Regions from separate parts of the Microbacterium sp. SLBN-111 genome, predicted to be linked through region 2. Evidence: predicted binding sites of a transcription regulator. Region 2 holds the regulator's gene; the other holds the start of a gene.

Region 1 (8,630 bases), 2.2 Mb from region 2:
GTGGAGGGGCGACTGGATCGCCGCGTTCGGGCGGGCTCAGTCTCGGGGGCTTCTGACGGCAACGCGCGGGGGCTCTCGGTTCATGTCGCGGGCGCGACGGCTTCGGGCTTTCGGGCTTCTGCCATTTCCGCAGGTTCGGGTCGCGAAAATAACGAACAGGTAACTACCCTAACCCGGCGTCACTGGGAATGCCATGAAGGGTTCGAGATTCACAGTTCCGGTTCGAGGATCTCCTCAAGGCGCCCGTAGAACCCCGGACCCGCGGCGATCACCATTCCCTTGCCCGGACGTCCGCCCGGCGCTCCCCCGACCATGCCGCCGGCCTCCTCGACCAGCAGCACTCCCGCGGCGTGATCCCAGGGGTTGGTGCCCTTCTCGTAGTAGGCATCCATTCGTCCGGCGGCGACGGATGCCAGGTCGAGTGACGCGGCACCGATACGGCGGATGTCGCGCGCGATCGGCATGACGCGGGCGAGTCGCTCGAGCGTCGGGGCGTGGGTTGCGGGGTCGTAGCCGAACCCGGTGGCCACCAGCCCCCCGGCGGCGCCGACCTCGGGGGTGACCGAGAGCCGCTGGTCGCCGAGCCACGCGCCCCCACCCCGCGAGGCGCGGAACATCTCCCCCGAAACGGGGTTGTAAACGACTCCGACGAGCGCGCTCCAGGTTGCCGGATCGTCCGACCCCTCGACGGCGGCGATGCTCACGGCCCACGCCGGGATGCCGTAGGCGTAGTTGACCGTGCCGTCGATGGGATCCACGACCCACGTGATGCCGCTGCGGCTCTCCTGCGCGGTGGACTCTTCGCCGAAGAAGCCGTCGTCAGGTCGTTCCCGCGCGAGCTCGGCCCGGACGAAGGCCTCCACCTCCTTGTCGGCGGCGGTGACGATGTCGGCGGCGACGGACTTCGTGGCGATCTCGAGCCCCTCGCGGCGGCGCCGGGCGGCCAGATCGCCGGCGTCTCGAGCGATGCGGGTGGCGATGTCGAGCAGATCTGCGGCGAGAGTCATGGCATCCACGCTACTGGGGATGCCACCCCCTGGGCGATGTCGGACGGGGTGGCTAGCGTGGGCGCATGAACCCCCCGGAGACCACTCGATACGACGTCGTCATCGTCGGCGGAGGGCACAACGCCCTGGTCGCCGCGGCGTACCTCGCGCGCGCCGGCCGATCGGTCGTGATTCTCGAGAAACAGGATGCCGTGGGCGGCGCGGCCGTGTCCGAGCGACCGTGGCCGGGGGTCGATGCCCGCCTTTCGAGGTATTCCTATCTCGTGAGTCTCCTGCCGCGGAGAATCATCGACGACCTCGGCCTCCGGCTGGAATTGCGACGTCGGCGGTATTCGTCCTACACGCCGGACCCCGCCGATCCGACGCGCGGCATCCTGATCGACACCGCGGATGCCGAGGCGACAGCCGCCTCCTTCGCGCGGACACTCGGCGACGCCGAAGAGGCGCGGCGGTTCGCGGCGTTCGGCGAACGTCTCCTCCCCCTCGCACGCGCGGTCTTCCCGACGATGACCGAACCGCTGCCGACCGCGGACGAGGTACGGGCGCAGCTCGACGATGACGAGCTGTGGGAGGCCGTGACGGAGCGGCCGCTCGGCCAGCTCCTGCGCGCGTCGCTCGAGAGCGACCTCGTCCGGGGCATCGCGCTGACCGACGGGCTCATCGGAACCTTCGCGTCGTCGGACGACCCGTCGCTCGCGCAGAATCGATGCTTCCTCTATCACGTCATCGGCGGCGGGACCGGCGATTGGGACGTCCCGGTCGGCGGGATGGGCGCGGTGACCGCTGAGCTCGAACGCGCCGCGCGCGACGCCGGCGCCGAGATCCGCACCGGGGTCGAGGTCATCTCCGTCTCGCCGTCGGGTGAGGTGCACGCCGTGACCGGCCGCGCCGAGGTGTACGTGGGCGACGTCGTGCTGAGCGGAGTGGGGCGGGCCGTCCTCGCACGGCTGCTCACCGCGGGTGGCGCACCGACGGCCGCGCCCGAGCCCGAGGGCGCGCAGATCAAGGTCAACATGCTGCTGTCCCGGCTGCCCCGTCTCCGGGACACGTCGGTCTCCCCCGAGGCCGCGTTCTCCGGAACGTTCCACGTCAACGAGACGATGACCCAACTGGATGCCGCCTACGTCACGGCATCCGCCGGTCTCGTGCCCGCGCCGCTTCCGGCCGAGATCTACTGCCATTCGCTGACCGACCCGTCGATCCTCGGTGACGAACTCCGCGCGAGCGGGGCGCAGACCCTCACGCTGTTCGGGCTCCAGGTGCCGCACCGGCTGATCGACGGGGAAGACCCCGTGGCTGCCGGGGCGCGTCTTCTCGCCGAGGCGCAGCGATCGCTGGACTCGGTGCTCGCGGAGCCGCTGCGGGACTGCATCATGGCGGCCCCCGACGGGCGGTTGTGCATCGAAGCTCGCACGACGACCGACCTGGAGCGGTCGCTCGGGATGCTCGGCGGCGACATCTTCCACGGCGGGCTGTCGTGGCCTTGGCGGGAGGGGGACGGCGGTGGGCGCGGTTCGGGCGGCGGGGGCGCGGGGGCGGGCGACGGGGCGGGAACGGGTGCGGATGCGCGCGGCAGCGGCGGCGGCACGGCGCACGGGGCGGGCGCGGCCGACGGGGCGGGGGCGGATCGCGGCGGCGCGGCACACGGGGCGGGCGCGGGGGCGGGTAGCGTCGGAGCCGGTCTTGGGCCCGCGGAGCGGTGGGGCGTCGAGACCGGGCACGCGCGCGTGCTGGTGTGCGGCTCGTCGGCCCGGCGCGGCGGAGCGGTGAGCGGTATCGGCGGCCAGAACGCGGCGATGGCGGCCCTGGAGATCCTGGGGCGTCCTGGGCGGGGGTAGCGGACGGGCCGGGTTCGGCGGGTTCTGCGGTACTGGCGTCGGTTCGGGCGGTGGGCCACCACTGGCGCGGGCAGACCAGGCCATTGCCGTTCGGTGACGGGGCACACACGAGCGCAGCCGATCAGGCAGACACCATTCGGTCGACGGGGCACACACGGGCGCAGCCGATCAGACAGACACCATTCGGTCGACGGGGCACACACGGGCGCAGCCGATCAGACAGACACCATTCGCCCACGACGCGGGCGCCGGTTCGGCCGACAGTCCGCCCGGCAATTCGATCGACGGCTCGGGAGCAGAGTGGGCCCGACGGAGACGAACGCGGTCCGGCCACAGCGACGGCGCTGCGACCCGCAGCGGTCGAGCCGATGCGGGACCGGCGAGAGCGCTTGGGCCGTGGAGAGTGGGCACACGCGGGTTCAGTTGCGTGGGCCCTCCGCCCGGCGACAGCCGTCGGCAGGGTCGGCGGGCAGGACTTCGCGATGGTGGCCGGAATGAGGCTCGACACTGTCCGGGTGACACCTGCGGACGGTGCGGAGCGACGCGGCGTGCAGGTCCTGCCCCTTCCGGATGGCCCCGAAGTCGTGGGTCCGCGAGGCCGCGACGGTCTGCGCATCGCCCGTGTCAGCGCGGGGAATGCGATCCGCGGGGGTGTGGTGCGATGACGCCCGGACCGAGACCGGATCGGACCCGACACGCGAATCCTCGAGGCGTCGGCCCGCCTGCTCAGCATCGGGTGAATCAAGGACCGGCACAGGTGAGATCTCGACGCACATTCGAATATATGTTCTAACTTGGATGCATGACCTCCCAGCCGCCTTCGGACTCCGAGTCTCCCGCCGACGAGCGGGAGCGGGTGCGGGCGCTCGTGGAGGCGATTCGCGACGAGTCCGTTCGCGTGGCACGCGTGCAGGCCTCGCTCGTGAGGCTCCGTGCGGAGGCGCTGCAGATCGCGCTCGATCAGATGGCACGCGTTCGCTCCCGCGACACGCGCGCGCGGGAGATGCCCGTCCGCTCTCTCGCGCTCGAGATCGCGGTGGCCACGCACACTCACGACCTCACCGTCCAGAAAGAACTCTCCGATGCCCACACGCTGACCGAGAAGTTCGCCGCGACGGTCGATGCGCTCGGCGAGGGACGCATCGGCATGCGCCACGCTCAGGCGATCCTCGAGACCGGCATCGTCCTCGACGATGACGACACGCGGGCGGGGTGGGAACAGGTCGTCCTCGCACGGGCGGAGCGCGACTCCCCCGGGCGCGTGCGCGCGTTCGGACGCGAGCTTGCCGAAAGCGTGCACCCGGTGGGCATGACCGAGCGGCACGCGCGTGCCGCCGCGACCCGCGGGGTAAGCGTCCGAGATCTGGCCGATGGCATGGCGGAACTGAGTGTGATCCTCCCGGCGACGGTGGCCTACGGCATCCGCGACCGTCTTCGGCGGCAGGCCGCGGCCATCCGCGCGGCGGCCGCGGAGGCACAAACCGAAGAAGCACCGGAGGCAACCGGAGCCGACACGGGTTCGGACGCACACACCGGCGGCGCCGCGGGAACGGCTCCGACGCCGATGGACGGCACGGCGGCGGTCGGTGAGAATCCAGGATCGGACGCACCCGCCAGCCTCGATGAGTGTGGGGAGGCGATGCCGGAGGCCCCGGCTCACGCTGCTTTCCTCTCCGTCGACACTCCGGCCGAAGTGACGGCGCTCGACGTGCCATCCGTGGCGGAGGACCCGCAGAGCTCTCCGCGCGATACCCGGACTCTCGCGCAGATCGGCGCCGACCTGTGCGCGGATCTGCTCCTTACCGCGGCGCCGGCGGTCGACCCGACCACAGACGCGACATGTCCCGGAGGGCTGGGGGCAATCCGTGGGCACGTGCAGATCACCGTGCCCGTGATGACGCTTCTCGGCCACGCCGACGTCGGCGCCAGCCTCGACGGGTTGACGCCGATCGACCCCCAGACGGCGCGTCATCTCGCGGCGCGGGCTCCCGGGTGGGATCGCGTGCTGTGCGACCCGGTGACAGGCACCGTACTCGAAGTCGACCGCTACTCCCCCACGACGTCGCAACGCCGATTCCTCGCCGCCCGCGACCGACACTGCCGCGCGCCCGGATGCCGAGCGCCCATCGGCCGGTGCCAGCTCGACCACAACCACGAAGCTCACGACGGTGGACCGACCCACCTGAGCAACCTCGCCTATTTCTGCGTGCGCCATCACACGCTCAAGACCGAGACCGACTGGACGGTGACGCAGGAAGCCGACGGCAGCCTGAGGTTTCACAGCCCGCTCGGGCAGGACCACCACGAGAAGCTCGCCGGGCGAGTGATGTTCGTCCCGGATGCCGACCCACCACCGTTCTGATCGCCGTGCGCGCCGGTCGAGCTCGGCGTGAAGGGAACGTCAGGAGCGCCCGAGCGTCAGGAACGCCCCCGCGTCAGGAGCGCCCCCGCGGCGTCCGAGCACCTCCGCAATGACCGACAACGCCTCCGTCAGCCGCACGGTGGTCGGCTCGGCGTAGCCGAGGACGATGCCCGCCGGAAGTCCCGTGGGCGTACCCGGGAACGCGTAGTCGCCGAGCCCGGCGACGAGCACTCCCCGCGCCGCGATCTCCGCCACGACCCGCGACTCGTCGTCGGGTGCCGCGTCCGGCAGGAGCGCGACGGCGTGGAGCCCGCCGTTCATGGCCGTGAGAGTCACCCCGACGGTCGAACCGAGCGCCTCCAGCACGAGCTGCCGCCGATGGCGGTACTCGCGGCGACGACGAGCCACGTGGCGGGCGAGCGAACCGTCGGCGAGGTACGCGGCGAGCGCCTCCTGCGTGACCGCGGACACCGCGAGGTCGAGGTCCGCACGTACCACCCCCAGTCGATCCCGCATCTCCCCGGATGCGACGATCCATCCGAACCGCAGCGCCGGTGTCAGCACCTTCGACAACGTCCCGATGAGGACCACCCCGCCCGGATCCAGCAGACGCAGCGGCGGGAAGCGGCGCGCGACCGTGCGGGAACTCGCTGTCGTAGTCGTCCTCGATGACGACGGTCCCGTGTTCGCGGGCCCAGGCGATCAGACGCGCGCGGGCCGCGGCATCCAAGCGACTCCCGAGCGGGTAGTGGTGGTGGGGCGTGACGACGATGGCATCCAGGTCGCGGTGCTGCTCGATGGCATCCAGGTCCCATCCGGCCTCGAGGGTCACGGGCAGGGGGACCATCTCGATCCCCAGCCGATCGAGGATCGTGCGCACCCGCGGATACCCCGGGTTCTCGACGCCGACCCGCCGGACGCCGTCCGCCCGTCGTGCGGGCAGCGCGAGCGCCGCGAGGAGAAGGGCGTCGCTGGTCCCCGCGGTCACGATGACGTCGCCGGGGTCGACGGTCACGCCGCGCGTGCGTCCGAGGTGCCGACCGATCTCGCTCCGCAGAGCGGGCATCCCCCGCTCGTCCTCGACGTCGGGCTCGGGATCGACGGCGCTGGCCCGACGCCACGCCGACCGCCACGCGGCGTCGGCGAGCCCTCGCGATCCGGGCCGTCCCGGACGGAGGTCGACGACCGACGGCGCCGCCACGGCGGGCGGCCCGGGCACCTCGGCGCTGACGACCGGAGACCGCGGAAGCTCGGCTACGGCCGTCCGGGCACCCGGGCGCGCGAGCAGGTATCCCTCGCCGACGAGCGTCTCGTAGGCGGCGACGACGGTCCCGCGTGCGACACCGAGGTCGTCGGCGAGCGCGCGCGTCGACGGCAGCGTCTCGCCCGCAACCAGCCGCCCTTCGACGACGGCGACGCGGAGACCCTGCGTCAGCTGCGCGTGCAGCGGCACGGGCGACGACCGATCCAGAATGCCGACGGAGATCATGGATGCCACTCTCCCACTGACCGCTCCCACCGAGACCGAACTGGACCACCCGATTCTCGTGGAATCGGCCTAGGGATCAGACCACTCCCAGCGGTGGAATCGGAACATGACCGACCTTCCCGTCACCCCCCTTACACGCGTGCGGCGACTGCCGCAGTACCAGGTCACCGACCGTGAAGCCCTCTACGACATCGTCGACGGCGCGCTCTCGGCGACCCTCGCGATCGTGCGCGACGGACGGCCGGTGGCCCTTCCGGTCGGGATCGGCCGCGACGGCGACGACGTCCTGATCCACGGATCGACGGGCAGCGACTTCTTCCGACGGATCGCCGCGGGAGCGCCGGTGTGCCTCACCGTGACGCACCTGCTCGGCCTGAAGTACGCCCGCTCGCTGTTCGACAGCTCGATGCGCTACCGCTGCGCGGTCGTGTACGGGGTGGCATCCGTCGTTCCCTCGGAGGAGAAGGAGGGCGCCTTGCTCGCCCTGTCGGAGCACCTCATGCCGGGGCGCGCCGCCGAGGTCCGTCCGATGAACGCGCGCGAACTCGCCGCGACGCTCGTGCTGCGCCTGCCGCTCGCGGAGGCCAGCGTCAAGGACAACGCCGGATCAGAGGTCGAGGAGGACGGTGACGGCGAGGACCGCGCGGTCTGGGCGGGCGAACTGCCGCTGCGGGTCGTCGCGGGCGAGCCGGTCACCGCGCCGCAGACGGTGCCGGGAACGCCGGCTCCCCCTTCGGTCCACCGTGCCGCGGAACGGGTCGCGTCCCACGGCACGGTGTAAGAAAGGTCAGGCCCGAACCAGTGGGGCGACGGCGTAACGCCGAGGCGTTCCGAAGCGGTGCGCGGTGATCGACACGGCCTGCTCGCGCACGAACGGAAGCATCTCCACTTCCCCGGCGCGGGTCGGTTCGCCGGCGTACAGCGCCACCGCGGGAGATCCGGCGGTGTCCTCGGCGAAGCGTTCGGCCGAACCGCCGAGCAGCCGCACGCGGCCCCCGGTGCGCGCGAGCCGCGCCGCACGCCGCGTCCAGGCCGCGGCGTCCTCGATGTCGTAGGCGACGCCCGCACCCTCGAGCCACGCCCGCACGGCGGGGGTCAGTTCGCGGCCGGCGCTCACCGTGACCGCGGAGCCCGTCCGCACGCCCGCCGCGACCACGCGCACGAGCGCGACGTCGGCCGCGTCCTCGAGCCGCACCGTGACCGGCACGGCGCCGTAGCGCAGCACGTTCTGCTCCGACTCCAGCCCCGTGACGTCCCGCGCCACGGAGAACTCCGACGCCCACACCGCGGCGTCGGACGCCAGGGCGGATGCCAGCCACTCCCGATCCGCGGCGGGCACGGCCGCACACGCCGGCCCCGCGAGGGCATCGGCGAGCCGCGGCGCCGATGTCTCGGCATCCGTCCACGACCCGAACCCGAAGAGGTAGTGCGGGCCGCCGGCCTTGGTGCCGGCGCCCACCGCGGACTTCTTCCAGCCGCCGAACGGCTGCCGCTGCACGATCGCCCCGGTCGTGCCCCGGTTGACGTAGGCGTTCCCGGCCTCGATCCGCGAGAGCCAGCGCTGAATCTCGGTCTCGTCGAGAGCGTGCAGCCCCGACGTCAGGCCGTACTCGATGGCGTTGACGATGTCGATCGCCTCGTCGAGGGTCTCGGCCGTCATGATCCCCAGCACCGGCCCGAAGTACTCGGTCCGGTGGAACTCGCTCCCCGGCTGCACGCCCTCGCGGATGCCGGGACGCCACAGACGCCCGTCCTCGTCGAGACGGCGCGGCTCGACGACCCAGCGCTGCCCGGGCTCGAGGGTCGTCAGCGCGCGCAGCAGCTTGCCCTGCGCGGGTTCGATGAGCGGTCCGACGCGGGCGGCGTCGTCCCACGGCATCCCGACCTCCAGGGAGTCGACGGCGTCGACGAGCTGGTCGCGGAAGCGGCGGGAG
Region 2 (8,630 bases):
GACTCGCCCTGTGCGATCGCCCACACGGCCGGTCGGCGCAGCACGAACTCCGTGTCGGAGGTCGGGTCGATCACGATCAGTTCGGTGTCCTCCGAGGCCGCGGCGAGAGCCGTACGGCGGCCGTCGGCCGGAACGGGGCGCGCTGTCGCATCCCAGCGCTGCATCGCGGCGACGGAACTGAACACGGGCAGCACCTTGCGTCCGTCGGGCGCGGCGACCGTGACGATCGAAAGCTCCTGGGTCTTGTCGACCTCGAGCCCGTGCGGTCCGACGCCGTGGTCACCCTTCTCCGCGACGAGCGGGATCAGCAGACGCGCGGTGCGGTAGGCCTCGACGACGTCGGTCGCGTCACCGCTCCCCGCAGAGAACGCCTCGAGCGCGGCGAGCAGGGCCGGGTCCGCGGAGCCGTCGTCGCCCGAGTGCGGGTTCGCCTCGAAACGCCGCCCCTCCCAGGGGACGCCGGCCGAATCGGCGCGCGGACCGCCGAGGTGCGGACCGTGGCCGTGGGGATCGTCAGTGTCCGGCGACATCCAGCGCCTCGGCCAGGGTGAACTGGCCCGCGTAGAGCGCCTTGCCCACGATCGCACCCTCGACACCGAGCGGCACGAGCTCGCGGAGCGCGGCGATGTCGTCGAGGCTCGACACGCCGCCCGACGCAACGATCGGCTTGGGCGTGCGCTGCGTGAGTTCGCGGAGCAGCTCCAGGTTCGGGCCGCGCAGCGTGCCGTCCTTCGTCACGTCGGTGACGACGTAACGGCTGCAGCCCGCGTCCTCGAGTCGCTCGAGGACCGTCCACAGGTCGCCGCCGTCACGCGTCCAGCCGCGGGCGGCGAGCGTCGTGCCGCGCACGTCGAGGCCCACCGCGATGGCCTCGCCGTACCGGTTGATGACGTCGGGCGGCCCACTCGGGGTTCTCCAGGGCGGCGGTTCCGAGGTTGATGCGCGTCGCGCCGCTCTCGAGCGCGGCTTCGAGCGAGCGGTCGTCACGGATGCCACCGGACAGCTCGACCTGCACACCCTTGACCTGCTTGATGACCTTCCGCATCACGGCGGTGTTGTTGCCGCGACCGAAGGCGGCATCCAGGTCGACGAGGTGGATCCAGGCGGCACCCTGGCGCGCGAAGTCCAGCGCGGCATCCACGGGGTCGCCGTAGCTGGTCTCGGTGCCGGCCTCTCCCTGGGTCAGTCGGACGGCCTTGCCGTCGGCCACGTCGACCGCGGGGAGAAGGACAAGCTCGGGCGTGGACGCGAAATCGTTCATGGCTCCTCGTGCCGGCAGGCGCCTCTCGCCAGCCCCGGGCACGAGGTCACACAGTAGTCGCGCCCAGCCCGTCGATCCAATTCGCGAGGAGCCGGATGCCGGCTTCGCCCGACTTCTCGGGGTGGAACTGCGTCGCCGCGAGCGGGCCGTTCTCGACCGCCGCGAGGAACGGAGCGCCGTACGTGCACCACGTGAGCACGGGCTCGGGGAACGGAGGCGTCACCTCGAGCGACCACTCCTGCGCCGCGTACGAGTGCACGAAGTAGAACCGCTCGTCGGCGATGCCGTCGAACAGACGCGAGCCCTCGCCCGCGGACACCGTGTTCCAGCCCATGTGCGGGAGCACGGGGGCGGACAGCTCGGCCACCGTACCCGGCCACTCCCCCAGTCCCTCGGTGTCGGTGCCGCGCTCGATGCCGCGGCCGAACATGACCTGCATGCCGACGCAGATGCCGAGCACCGGACGGCCACCCGCGAGGCGCCGGTCGATGATCTCGCCGCCACGGCTGGCGTTGAGAGCGCCCATGACCGCGCTGAACGCCCCGACACCGGGGACGAGGAGTCCGTCGGCGTCGAGGAGGAGGGAGCGGTCGGACGTCAGACGCGCGTCGGCGCCGGCCTCGATGAGCGCCTTGACCGCCGAGTGGACGTTGCCCGAACCGTAGTCGAGGACGGCGACGACGGGCTTGCTCACAGCGCACCCTTCGTGCTCGGGATGCCGTCGACGAGCGGGTCGAGAGCCTTGGCCTGACGGAACGCACGAGCGAGCGCCTTGTACTCGGCCTCGGCGATGTGGTGCGGGTCACGACCCCCGAGGACGCGGACGTGCACGGTCAGGGCCGCGTGGATCGAGATCGCCTCGAACGAGTGACGCACGAGCGACCCGGTGAAGTGGCCGCCGATGAGGTGGTGCTCGAAGCCGACCGGCTCGCCGGTGTGGACGAGGTAGGGGCGACCGCTGATGTCGACGACGGCCTGCGCGAGCGCCTCGTCCAGCGGGACGAGCGCATCGCCGTAGCGAGCGATGCCGGACTTGTCACCGAGGGCCTGACGGATCGCCTGGCCAAGGACGATCGAGGTGTCCTCCACCGTGTGGTGCGCGTCGATGTGGGTGTCGCCCGTCGACGTCACGCGCAGATCGGTCAGCGAGTGCTTCGCGAACGCCGTGAGCATGTGGTCGAAGAACGGCACACTCGTCGAGATCTCGCTCGCACCGGTGCCGTCGAGGTCCAGCGAAAGCTCCACCCGCGACTCGCTCGTCTCGCGGACGATCGTGGCGGTGCGGGGCGTGACGGGGCCGGTCATGCTCGCGATCCTACCGAGGCCAGGGCGTCCAGGAACGCGGTGGTCTCGTCCGCCGTCCCGGCGGTGACGCGGAGGTGGTGGGGGATGCCGACATCGCGGATGAGCACGCCGCGGTCGTACAGCGCCTTCCACGTCGCCGCGGGGTCGTCGACTCCGCCGAACAGCACGAAGTTCGTCCACGACTCGTGCGCGACGTAGCCCAGGGCCGCCACCGTGGCGGAGATACGGTCGCGCTGGGCCACGATCTCGTCGACCATGGACAGCATCGTCTCGGCGTGGCCGAGCGCAGCGGTCGCCGCCGCCTGCGTGAGGGCGCTCAGGTGGTAGGGCAGGCGCACGAGGCGCAGCGCGTCGATCAGCGCCGGATCCGCGGCGAGGTAGCCCACGCGAGCGCCGGCGAAGGCGAACGCCTTGCTCATGGTGCGGGAGACGACGAGACGCGGACGGCCGGGCAGGAGTGTCACCGCGGACGGGGCATCGTGCGGCGCGAACTCGTGGTACGCCTCGTCAACGATCACGATGCCGTCGGTCACGGCGTACACGGCCTCGATGACGTCGAGGCCGAGCGGCGTTCCCGTCGGGTTGTTGGGCGCGCAGAGGAAGACGATGTCGGGGTTCTCGCGCACCACCTGCTCGGCGGCGAACGCCGGGCTCAACGTGTAGTCGTGCTCACGCTCGGCCGCGACCCACTCCGCACCGGTGGCGCGGGTGAGGATGGGATACATCGAGTACGTCGGAGTGAAGCCGAGGGCGCGTCGGCCCGGACCGCCGAACGCCTGCAGGATGTGCTGGAGGACCTCGTTGGAGCCGTTGGCCGCCCAGATCTGCTCGCGCGTCAGCCCGTTGCCCAGGTAGTCGGCGAACGCCTCTCGGAGTCCGGTGAACTCCCGGTCGGGATACCGGTTGACGTCGCGCAGCGCCCGGGCGATGGCATCCAGGATGTCGTCGGCCACCTCGGAGGGAACCGGATGCGTGTTCTCGTTCACGTTGAGAGCGACGGGAAGCGCAGCCTGGGGTGCTCCATATGGAGTCATTCCCCGCAGGTCGTCGCGAAGAGGCAGGTCATCGAGGCGAACGGTCACCTCACCCATCGTAGGCGGCTCCGTACCCGGGGATCACCGACTCGGGGCGTACTCCGCGGGGATCGCGATGCGCTGGCCGGCGGTGACGGACCCGTTCTCGAGCGCGTTCAACCGGGTGATCTCGGCCACCACGTCGCGGGGATCGGAACCCGGTGCGACGTCTTCGGCGATGGACCACAGGGTCTCGCCGCTCATGACGGTGATCTCGGTGAACGCGCCCGCCGGCGCGCCCGACTCGTTGGAGGCGAGAGCCGCTCCCCCGCCGACGACGGCGATGGCGAGCGCGACGACCACGGGCAGCGCGGCCAGGAAGGCGAACACGCGGCGCCCGCGCGCGGTCAGCCGCAGGCGGGTCGTGGGGGTGGTGACGGCAATGCTGCTCATGGTGTGCTCCTCAGTGGGGAGAGATTCGCACCCCACCCTCGGCCGGGAGGGCGGTGGTGCGAATCTGTATTCCGAATCTATCTTCGATACTGTGAGAGTGTCAACACCGGGGTTCTCGGAGACCGATCGAACGCGACACGCGGAGCGCTCCGCCTTGTTCGAGTGATCTACCGGATACGGTTTCGACGAGGAGACCTCATCACGGACCTCCGACATTCGAATTTCCGCCGCATCGGAAGCGCGGCGCGAGGGGAGCACACATGACCGACGCGACGACCGCAGCCGGCCGCGAACGGCCGCAGACCCGGCGCCGGAAGAGCCTCAGCGACAAGCAGCTCGCGATCCTCGAGGTGATCCAGCGCTCGATCGCACGGCACGGCTATCCGCCGAGCATGCGCGAGATCGGCGATGCCGTGGGGCTCAAGTCGCTCTCGAGCGTCACCCACCAGCTCAACCAGCTCGAGTTGAGCGGATACCTGCGCCGCGACCCCGGGAAGACGCGCGCGATGGAGGTGCTGATCGACCTGCCCGGCACGGCTGCCGAGAACCCCGCCGACACCGCACCCGCCGTGGGCGACGCCGCCCTCGTGCCCCTCGTCGGGCGGATCGCCGCGGGAGTCCCGATCACGGCGGACCAGCAGGTCGAGGAGATCTTCCCGCTCCCCCGCCAGCTCGTCGGCAAGGGCGAACTGTTCATGCTCAAGGTGTCCGGCGACTCGATGATCGACGCGGCCATCTGCGACGGCGACTGGGTCGTCGTCCGCGCGCAGGCGACGGCGGAGAACGGCGAGATCGTCGCGGCCATGCTCGACGGCGAGGCGACCGTCAAGACGTTCCGCCGCCGCGACGGGCACACGTGGCTGCTCCCCCGCAACTCCGCGTTCGAGCCGATCCTGGGCGACGAAGCCGTCGTCCTCGGGCGCGTGGTCGCGGTCCTGCGCACGGTCTGACGTCGGTACGACGATCCGGAAGGCCGGATGCCCCCTCGAGGCGGCATCCGGCCTTCGTGGTTCCCGGGGCGTTTGTCCACAGGCCCATCTCGGCCCCGGGTGAGCGGCCCCTAGCATGACAGGACACCTCGAGAGAGCGAGTCCCGTGTCGTCGAACTCCCCCGCCTCCCCCGTGCCGGACCCGGCCGCCACTCCTTCGCCCGCGGTGCCGAACGGCGAACCGTCCCCGACGGCACGGGCGCGGCGCCCGCGGACGAGCGTCGTGATCCTGTCCGTCCTGCTCTTCTTCGTCGTCGTCGCCGGCGGGCTCGGCTTCTTCTGGGTGGTCACGCAGCTGGAGGAGGCGCGGACGCAGATCGAGGATCAGCAGCAGAAGATCACGGATCAGCAGCAACGCCTCGACGAGCAGCAGGAGATGATCGACCGCAAGGAACAGTTCGGTGCCGCGATGGACGACCTGTACGCGACGGTCGACCCGCTCGTGGGGCTTCCGTACTCGACCGTCGTCCCGTGGAACCGCGTCGAGAACCTCGCCGAGAGCGCGTGGAACCACCGCCGCAACGCCACCGGTCTCGGTCAGGACGTCGAGGTGCTGAAGGAGCTGACGACGGAGATCTCCGAACAGTCCGCGGGTGTGGCGGATCAGGCGGCGTCGAACGCCTCCGGCACCGCGTGGGAGGCCACGCTCGACAGCCTCGGACGGGGCTGGGTGTCCACCGTCTTCGACGACGCCACACCCTGCGGCGACACGGCCCTGGCGTGCGTCACGAGCACCGACCCCTTCACCGTCCACGTGCGGGCCGGTACGCGAGCGGATCCGACGATGACGGACTGGATCCGCACCGGTGCGGCGTACCACGAATACGCCCACGTCCTGCAGTTCACCAACCCGGGTCCGACGGACGCCGCCCTCGCGTCCTTCGGGGGCGACGTCGAGACGATGGCCGACTGCTACGCGCTGACGTTCCTCGACGGCTGGTCTCTCGACCATGAGGTGTCGATCGACGAATACTCGTACTACGAGGTCAGCGTCGGATACGGCTACACGTGCGACGCGGGCCAGCGCCAGGTCATCCGCGACTGGGTGGGACGTCTGGGCGTGACGCGTCAGACCGTCGGGGGCTGAGTCGGAGCGGTCCGGCCGCCAGGGAGTCCGCCCCCGGGATGTCCGACCCGGTCCGTAGGGTGGATGCCATGCCTCAGACGCTCCCCTATGGATCCTGGCCCTCGCCGCTGACGCCCGAGGCCGTGTCGCAGTCGTCGCCGCGCGTGGACGGAGCCCGCTTCGTCGGCGACGAGGTGTGGTGGGGCGAGTCCGTCCCCAGCGAAGGCGGACGCGTCGCGGTGCGGCGGCGCCGCGCCGACGGGTCCGTCGAGACCGTCCTCCCCGCACCGGCGAACGCTCGTTCGTCCGTGCACGAGTACGGCGGCGGTGCCTGGACCGCGTCCGACGCCGGTGAGCTGTTCTACGTCGAGAAGGCCGATCAACGGGTCTACGCCCTGACCCCCGGAGGCTCCGCGCGGGTTCTGACGCCCGAGAGCGGCGACGTGCGCCACGGCGGACTCGCCTGGCAGCACGGCGTGCTGCTCGCCATCCGTGAGACCCACGGGCGCGGCCGTGTCCCGTCCCGTGCCATCGTCCGGATCCCGCTCGACGGTTCCGAGTCCGTCGTGCTCGCGGACGGGAGCGACTTCCTCGCCCACCCGGCGCTCTCGCCGGACGGTCGCCGCCTGGCGTGGATCGCCTGGAACCACCCCGACATGCCGTGGGACGCGACGACTCTCCGCGTCCGTACCCTGGACACCGGCGAGACGCACGACCTCACGGGCGGCGGCCGACGGGCGCCCCTGCAGCCGGTGTGGATCGGCGACGACGAACTGCTCTACGCCGACGACCCCGACGGACGCTGGAACCTCTACCGGCGCGCGCTCGACGGCGACCCGCAGCCCGTCGCCCCGGTCGACGCCGACACGGGCGGGCCGGTCTGGGTCCTCGGGACGCGGTGGTACGGCGCCACGACGGACGGTCGCATCGTCGCGGTGCGCACCGACGGAGGCGATGAGGTCGTCGAGATCGCACCGAGCGGCGTCCGCCCGACGGGCGTCCCGGCTGTGGCCGGCGCGGCCGTCGACGACGTCCGCGGGTCGCGTGCCCTGATCTCCGGCACGACCGCGACCGGGAGCGCGGGCCTGTGGTCCCTCGACCTCGACAGCGGCACCGCCGACCTCGTCACGGGGGGCGCGGGTTCCTGGGGAGCCGAATGGATGCCATCCGCCCGCGCTCTCACCACCGAGGGCCCGCACGGCCCGGTGCACGCCTTCGCCTACCCGCCCACGCACCCCGACGCCGTCGCTCCCGAGGGCGAGCGGCCGCCGTACGTCGTCTTCGTGCACGGCGGTCCGACCTCCCACGTCGGCCCGGCGCCCTCGGCGAAGACGGCGTTCTTCACGAGCCGCGGCATCGGCGTCCTCGACGTCAACTACGGCGGCTCGACCGGCTACGGCCGCGCGTACCGCGAGCGCCTCCTCGGCCAGTGGGGCGTCGTGGACGTCGACGACGTGGCGGCAGCGGCATCCGCTCTCGCCTCCGCGGGTCTCGCCGATCCCGAACGTCTCGCGATCGAGGGCGGGTCCGCGGGCGGCTGGACCGTTCTCGCGGCCGTGACGAACACCGACGTGTTCTCGGCCGGCATCTCCCGGTACGGCGTGGGCGACGCTCGCGCCCTCGCCGAGGACACCCACGACTTCGAGGCCCGGTATCTGGACGGGCTCATCGGCCCGCTGCCCGACGCAGAAGCCGTCTACGTCGATCGCTCGCCGCTCTCGCACCCCGAACGCTTCCGCGTGCCGCTCCTGATCCTCCAGGGCTCGGAAGACCGGGTGGTGCCCCCGTCCCAGGCCGAGGCCATCCGCGACTCCCTCGCGGCGCACGGCATCCCGCACGCCTACGTCCTGTACGAGGGCGAGGGGCACGGCTTCCGCCGGGCCGAGACCGTCGTGGACTCCCTCAGCCGGGAACTCGGCTTCCTGGGCGCGGTGTTCGGATTCGAGACGCCCGGGATCGCCCCGGTCTCGCTGGACTGAGCGCCGGGCCGGGGACGCGAAGACGCCCCGCCGGTGCGGCGGGGCGTCCTCGGGGAACGTGCGTCAGCCGGCGAACGGTGCGAGCTCGGCGGCGAGGCGAGCCCCGACGTGTGCGTGCAGGAACGTGCCCTGCTCCCGGTGCTCCTGCGCGACGATGAGGCCGGTTTCGTGGACCGCCGACACGAGGTCCCCGCGGTCGTACGGCACGACCGCCTGGACCTCGACCGCGGGGAGCGGTAGCGCCGCCTCGATGGCGGCGCGGAGCTCGGCGATGCCCTCGCCCGTTCGCGACGACACGAACAGCGCCGCCGGCGCGAGCCCGCGCAGCACGAGCCGGTCATCCGGGCTCAACAGGTCGGCCTTGTTGAACACCACGATCTCGTGACCGAAATCGGCATCCACGTCACCCATGACGTCACGCACCGTCGACAGCTGCGCGGCCGGGTCGGGGTGCGAGCCGTCCACGACGTGCAGGATGACGTCGGCGCCGCCGACCTCCTCCAACGTGGACCGGAACGCCTCGACGAGCTGGTGCGGTAGGTTGCGCACGAAGCCCACGGTGTC

The links. Region 2 encodes LexA, which represses DNA repair genes until DNA is damaged. Its sites were predicted from a motif close to TCGAACANNTGTTCGA; they were not measured.
Region 1: the regulator LexA is predicted to act here: its motif matches at 3,622-3,637, upstream of RKD05_RS10215 (DUF222 domain-containing protein).

Annotation. Positions count from the first base shown of each region.
Region 1 covers NZ_JBMGQH010000001.1:2,208,179-2,216,808, reverse strand. The annotation lists gene RKD05_RS10230 (peptidoglycan DD-metalloendopeptidase family protein) at 1-62, opposite strand, end outside; gene RKD05_RS10225 (inositol monophosphatase family protein) at 210-1,007, opposite strand; gene RKD05_RS10220 (phytoene desaturase family protein) at 1,073-2,845, shown strand; gene RKD05_RS10215 (DUF222 domain-containing protein) at 3,648-5,207, shown strand; gene RKD05_RS10210 (aminotransferase class I/II-fold pyridoxal phosphate-dependent enzyme) at 5,247-5,798, opposite strand; partial or broken gene RKD05_RS10205 (PLP-dependent aminotransferase family protein) at 5,878-6,696, opposite strand; gene RKD05_RS10200 (pyridoxamine 5'-phosphate oxidase family protein) at 6,803-7,477, shown strand; gene RKD05_RS10195 (bifunctional proline dehydrogenase/L-glutamate gamma-semialdehyde dehydrogenase) at 7,484-8,630, opposite strand, start outside.
Region 2 covers NZ_JBMGQH010000001.1:30,105-38,734, forward strand. The annotation lists gene RKD05_RS00150 (SseB family protein) at 1-530, opposite strand, end outside; partial or broken gene priA (bifunctional 1-(5-phosphoribosyl)-5-((5-phosphoribosylamino)methylideneamino)imidazole-4-carboxamide isomerase/phosphoribosylanthranilate isomerase PriA) at 514-1,261, opposite strand; gene hisH (imidazole glycerol phosphate synthase subunit HisH) at 1,308-1,955, opposite strand; gene hisB (imidazoleglycerol-phosphate dehydratase HisB) at 1,952-2,566, opposite strand; gene RKD05_RS00170 (histidinol-phosphate transaminase) at 2,563-3,657, opposite strand; gene RKD05_RS00175 (LysM peptidoglycan-binding domain-containing protein) at 3,682-4,032, opposite strand; gene lexA (transcriptional repressor LexA) at 4,293-4,982, shown strand; gene RKD05_RS00185 (hypothetical protein) at 5,245-6,108, shown strand; gene RKD05_RS00190 (S9 family peptidase) at 6,177-8,066, shown strand; gene hflX (GTPase HflX) at 8,130-8,630, opposite strand, start outside.